2 regions of the Nocardioides korecus genome follow, and region 2 is predicted to be linked to the other one. Evidence: riboswitches for the same ligand, from Rfam matches in the RefSeq annotation. Region 2 holds a riboswitch; the other holds the start of a gene.

Region 1 (3,087 bases), on a different contig from region 2:
TCGAGCTCTTGTCGATCGAGTAGTTCTTGCTGTTGCCGGCCCGGTTGGGGCAGTTGGCGGGCGAGATCTCCTTCTTGCGCAGGCAGGCGTTGGCCGAGGCCTTCACCGCCTGGGTGAAGGTCTGGCTGCCGGTCTGGGTCAGCGTCGGCTCGAGGTCGAGGGTGGAGACGTAGTCGCTGCCGCCCTTGATGACGATCTTGCCGGTGTCGCCGTAGCTGACGTTGTCGTTGCCGGTCGTGAACTGGTAGGCGCCGGGGAAGAGGTAGACCTTGTCGCTGGTCACCTCCTTGCCGTTGATCATCATCGGCAGGGTGTTGGCGCGAAGCCGGCTCAGGTCGATGCCGTCGCCCATGTCCTTGAGCGCGTAGCCGTCGGCGGTCTTCTGCACGTAGTAGGTCTGCGTGATGCTCTCGTCGCCGACGCTGTAGCTGGCGTTGACGATGGTGGTGTAGTCGCTGGAGACCTTCGGCACGTTGATCTTGGTGATCGGGCCCAGCTTCTTCGACGCGGCGAGCACCTCGTCGGTCAGCAGGTCGTCGCTGGCCGGCTTGGTCGCCACCACCGAGAGCGCCTTCTTGGCGTCACCGGCGGCGACGGCCTGGAGGTAGGAGCGGACCGCGTCGTCCTGCGACCCGGTCTTGACCTCGCCGCTCGAGCCACCGGAGCCCGAGGCGGTCGTGTCCGAGTCGCCCCCGGAGGAGGCCACGGCCACGACCACGATGATGACCAGCACCAGGAACGCCGCGACCGCGGCCAGGATGATCCACAGCAGCTTCTTGCTGCCGCCGCCGCCGGGCCCGCCGGGCGGGGCGCCGTACGGGTTGGTCGAGGTGGGGTTGAACTGCGGTCCCGGGGGCGGGTACGCCGCACCGGGCTGACCGCCGGGGGCCGGGTAGCCCCCCGGGCCGCCGGGTCCGCCCGGGCCCGGGTAGCCCTGGCCGGGCTGCTGGCCCTGCCCTGGGTACCCCTGGCCCCCCTGACCGGGCTGGCCGGGCTGACCGGGCTGACCGGGCTGTCCGGGGTAGCCCGGACCGGGCTGGCCGCCAGGCCCGCCCTGCCCCGGGTAGCCGCCCTGTCCGGGGTACCCCTGTCCCGGCTGCCCGCCGGGTGCTCCCTGGCCGCCCTGACCCGGGTAGCCCTGGCCGGGCTGCTGGCCCTGCCCCGGGTACCCCGGACCCCCCTGACCTGCTTGGCCTGCCTGCTGGCCCCCCTGACCCGGCGGGTTCCCCTGGCCCCCGGGCGCGCCGGGGTAGTTGTCGTGATCGCTCATGAGCCCTGCTCCTCGAGATGGATGTCGAAGCGGGCGATGTCCCCCCCCGCCGCGGGCCATGATGCCCGAGTCGTGCCGTCGCGCCGGCGGATACGCGACGATGTGGCGGGGATCTGCCGTCCCTGCGTGCGTGGGCGCGCGCAGGCGTGGGCTAGGTTGGGCGGCGTCCGACAGGGGAGCGCCCGGGCCGCGAGGTCAGGGGCGCTGAGAGTGCGGGAACGCCGCAGACCCTTGAACCTGCTCCGGTTAGCACCGGCGAAGGAAGTCGAAGGAGATCGACCATGCCCCTGCACGCCTCCCCGCCCACCCGGCGCCGGGTCCGACCGCGGGGTGCCGTCTCCGTGCTCGCGGCCGCCGTCCTGGCCCTGACCGCGGCCGCCTGCGGCTCGACGTCCGGCTCGGGCGGCAGCTCGTCGGGCGAGGACCCGAAGACCCTCGTGGTCGCCACCCACGACAGCTGGGCGATGTCGAAGTCGGTGATGAAGGAGTTCACCGCGCAGACCGGCATCACGGTGAAGATCCAGCCGCAGGCCGACGCCGGCCAGCTCACCAGCAAGCTGGTCCTGACCAAGGACGACCCCATCGCCGACGGCGTCTACGGCGTGGACAACCTGTTCGCGCCCCGGGCGGTGAAGGCGGGGGTGTTCGCGGCGTACTCGACGACGAAGCTGCCCGCGGACGCCGAGAAGTACCGGCTGGAGGGGTCGGGGGCCGACCGGCTCACGCCCGTCGACTACAGCGACGTCTGCGTCAACGTCGACGACGCGTGGTTCGCCGCCAAGGGCCTGACCCCGCCGCGCAGCCTCGACGACCTCACCGAGGCGCGCTACAAGGGCCTGTTCGTGACGCCGGGGGCGACGACGTCCTCGCCGGGCCTGGCCTTCCTGGTCGCCACGATCGCGGCCAAGGGCGAGAGCGGCTGGAAGGACTACTGGTCCAAGCTGATGGCCAACGGCACCAAGATCGACGCCGGCTGGACCGAGGCCTACGAGAGCGACTTCACCGCCGGTGGCGGCAAGGGCTCGCGGCCCATCGTGACGTCGTACTCCTCCTCGCCGCCGTTCACGATCCCCCAGGGCGCCTCGAAGCCGACCACGAGCGCGTTGCTGGACACCTGCTACCGCCAGGTGGAGTACGCCGGGGTGCTCACCGGCTCCAAGAACCCCGCCGGGATGAGGAAGTTCATCGACTTCATGCTCGGCCGCGACTTCCAGAAGGCCCTGCCCGACAACATGTACGTCTACCCCGTCGTGCGCTCGGTGGGCCTGCCCGCCGACTGGGCGAAGTTCGCCGTCGTCTCGCCCAAGCCCTACCGGCTGCCCGCCGAGCAGGTCCGCAGCCACCTCGACGGCTGGCTGCGCGACTGGCGCGACGTCACGAGCCGGTGACCCCGGCGGGGTCGGGCGCGCGGAGCGGCGGGGTGACCGGGTGACCGGCCGGCTCGCCCGGGTCGCGCCCGTCCTGCTGGCCCTGGTCCCGCTCACCGCCCTGGGGCTGTTCTTCGTCTACCCGGTCGCCGGGATGGTCGCCCGCGGGGTCTGGCCCGAGGGTCGGCTCGACCTCGGCGGGGTCGTGGAGGTGCTGGGCCGTCCCCGCGTGCACCGGGTGCTGTGGTTCACGGTGTGGTCGGCGGCGGTGGCGACGCTGGTCGCGGTCCTGGCCGGGGTGCCGGTGGCGTTCTGCCTGCACCGGCTGCGCTTCCCGGGCCGCGACCTGCTCCGGGCCGTGGTCCTGGTCCCGTTCGTGCTGCCGACCGTGGTGGTCGGGGTCGCCTTCCGCCAGCTGATCCTGCCCGGCGGCCCGCTGGGGTCCCTGGA
Region 2 (3,087 bases):
CGCGGGAGAGGGTGCCCAGGTTGACCAGCAGCCCGTCCGCGATCCGCGCGAAGTCGGCCGACTCCTCGGCGTTCTCCACCATCGCCGGAGAGGCGCCGACCGCCAGCAGCCCGTTGGCCGTCACGTTGGTCACCACCACGTTGGTCATGCAGTGCACCAGCGGCACGCGCGCACGCACCGCCTCCAGCACCTCCACCACGCTCCCGACCGTCACCGAGCTCGTCATGCCGACCGCCTCTCCTCACCACGGGCCGCCTCCGGCGACCTCGACCGTCGTCCCCGCGCCCACCGCGGGACGTGCACCAGGGCGGTCGCCAGGGCGGCGACCGCGAAGGAGACCAGGGAGGCGCTCATCCACGGCCTCGGGCTGAAGCCGGTGGCGGCGGCCAGGTCCTGCCAGGCGTGGGTCCACAGCGGCACCTGGCCCGGGTTGAGCAGCTGGTACGCCGCGAAGCCCAGCGCCCAGGGCAGGAGCATCACCCAGCGCGTGGGTGCCGTCTCCGACAGGTCCCAGGGCCGGTCGCGCAGGCACAGCCGGTCGGCCACCAGCACCGCGAAGAGCGGCACGAACACCGAGCCGATCAGCGACAGGAAGCTGGCGTAGTCGTAGATGTCCACCACCAGGGCCAGCAGTGTCGTGAGCGCCCCGACCGCCATCGAGATCGCACGGCGGTCCCAGCGGGGCCGCAGGTTCTGCGTCGACACGGTGGTGGAGTAGACGTTGGCGAAGGACTGGTCGAGCTCGCGGACCGTCACCACGGCGAACGCCACCACGCCCAGCGGGACGGCCAGGAAGGTCGCGAACACGTCGCCGCCCCGAGTCAGGACGCTGAGCACCGCGACCAGGCCGAGGCCGTAGCAGGCCACCTGCATGACGGTGTAGCCGATGAGGGCTCCGGTGGCCGCCGCGCGCGGGGTGCGCGAGTGCCGGGAGTAGTCCGCGGCCATCGGCACCCAGGAGATCGCCACCGCGAGCGTCGCGTCGATCCCCAGGCTGAGGCCGCCCCCGCCGCCGGACCCGGTGGCGTGCAGCGGGTGCGCCAGCAGCTGGCTGGTCAGGTAGGCCAGGGCGACGACCACGGCGACGGTGACGTAGCGGCGCAGCAGCCGCACCGAGCCCAGGGGCCGGGTGGCCAGCACGGTGGTCAGGACGCCGATCAGCAGCACCCACGTCCACCGAGGTACGCCGGGCAGCACCTGCCCCAGGGCGGTCGCGATCGTGACGATCTCGAAGGTCCCCCAGCCGATCATCTGGACCACGTTGAGCACGGTCGGCACCACCGAGGCCCGGGCGCCGAACACGCCCCGCAGCAGCACCATCGACGGCGCCCCGGTGCGCGCCCCGAGCACGGCCGTGGCGGCGATGGCCACGGCCCCCAGCGACGTACCGACCACCACGGCCAGCAGGGCGGCAGCCAGGGAGAGCCGCGCGGTGCCCGGACCGCCGGGCTGCAGCACGGCGACGGCGCCGGTGAACCCCAGCAGGCTGACCCCGAGGTTGCCCCAGAGCCCGAGCTGGTCCCAGGTGCCCAGCGTGCGGGGCGCCTGCTCGGTCAGGGTGTGCGGGACCTCCGCGGCGGCGGGTCGTGGTCCGGGACCACCCTCGCGCTCGGGGGGACGGGTGCGGACGTCGCTCATCGGGCCTCTGCTTCCTCCGCCGGCATTACCCGGCTCAGGTTCGAGCGGTCGGCGACCCGTGTGTCGCCCTCTCAGCCCGATGTCGTCGAGCTCCCGCGTGTGGCAGGCACGACCTTACCTCGGCACCACCGGGACGACCCGGGCCCGGGTGTGGTCGGGTGCGACGGGCGTCAGACGATCTCGGCGTACCAGTCGCCGCCGCCAAGGCCACCCAGCCGGCGGGGACCCGCGAGCTCCCCCACCAGCGCGCCGAGCGAGGGTCGGCACAGCACCGGTCCCTCGTGCGGGTCCAGCTCCAGCACGGCCGTGCCGTCGGGGGCCACGGGCGAGCGCACCGTGCGCGTGCGGCCGGTGTCGACCCGGGTGACCTCGGTGAGGACCACCTCCGAGCGCAGGGCCAGCCGCGAGCGCACCCGGTCCTGGGTGCGTGCCAGGGGCTCCAGCGCCCGGGCCCGCCGCCCCTGGGGCGCGGGACGAGGCACCACCGACCGGGGCACCAGGAGCACGCGGACCGGCTCGGACGCGGGGTCGTCGGGACCGGCGCCCGCCGGGTTCACCACGAACCCGCCGGGACGCCGCGGCACCAGGCTGCGCCGCTCCGGGTCCGGGGCGCGACCGGTCGAGAGGCCGGGCCGCACGGGGTTCGGCGCGCGGTCGACCTTGACCCGCGCCACGCAGACCCCGCTGAGTCCGTCGGGCAGCAGCCGGCGCCGGGCCCAGGGGGGCAGGTGCTCGGGTGCGTCGAAGCCCAGGGTGAGCAGCCCGCCGGGGCCGACCTCGTCGGGGTCGACCCGCAGCACGACGCGTTGGAGGCTGGCGCCGCCGTCGGCGCGGCGGCGGTCCAGCAGCGCCACGGCGCGCGGTCGGCCCTGCACCGAGATCCGGACGAGGCGGTGCCAGTCGTCCTCGTGGGGGTGCTCCTCCCCGGAGTCCTCGCCGATCGGCAGGTCGCGGGCCTGCCGCCAGGAACGCGTCGCGTGCTCGTCGAGGAGCAGCACGACCGTGACGCGCAGCGGGTGCGAGGTGGGCTCGACCTGCACCCCGAGCAGCGCCTCCTGGCGGCGCAGGCGGGCCAGCCGGTGCGGCGCCCGGGAGGCGCCGTCGAGCAGGACCAGGGCCGGGTCGTCGCCGCGACCCACGGTGCCGGGGACCGCGACCGGGCCGCCGGGGCGGTCGAACCGGGTGGACAGCTGCAGCGAGGCCAGCTCGAAGGTCACCGGCAGGCTCCCAGGTCGTCGGTCAGGGACGCGTCGTCCCGGGTCAGGTCGAGGCGGGTGGCCACCGGGTCGCGCCGGGTCCACAGGCGCCGTACTGCGGTGAAGAGGGGGTCCCCGTCGGACTCGGTGTGCTGCATGGTCGTGCCGAGCACGTCGAGCAGGGCGTCGCCCTGGCCCAGTTGCCAGGCCGGCACGAGCGGCGAGGTGATGTCGCTGCCGGAGCGGTAGAACC

What was found. A riboswitch is a leader RNA that binds a small molecule or an ion and turns the genes downstream of it on or off. The one in region 2 is predicted to bind thiamine pyrophosphate.
Region 1: linked by a shared signal. The riboswitch ahead of ACYVDA_RS19370 (thiamine ABC transporter substrate-binding protein) and the one ahead of ACYVDA_RS15600 (purine-cytosine permease family protein) in region 2 are both predicted to bind thiamine pyrophosphate.

Annotation. Positions count from the first base shown of each region.
Region 1 is NZ_BAAGZO010000012.1:55,349-58,435, forward strand. Features, by position in the region: gene ACYVDA_RS19365 (hypothetical protein) at 1-1,270, opposite strand, end outside; TPP riboswitch at 1,433-1,551, shown strand; gene ACYVDA_RS19370 (thiamine ABC transporter substrate-binding protein) at 1,552-2,658, shown strand; gene ACYVDA_RS19375 (ABC transporter permease) at 2,699-3,087, shown strand, end outside.
Region 2 is NZ_BAAGZO010000007.1:237,533-240,619, forward strand. Features, by position in the region: gene thiM (hydroxyethylthiazole kinase) at 1-226, opposite strand, end outside; gene ACYVDA_RS15600 (purine-cytosine permease family protein) at 223-1,638, opposite strand; TPP riboswitch at 1,649-1,736, opposite strand; gene ACYVDA_RS15605 (hypothetical protein) at 1,809-2,855, opposite strand; gene ACYVDA_RS15610 (hypothetical protein) at 2,852-3,087, opposite strand, start outside.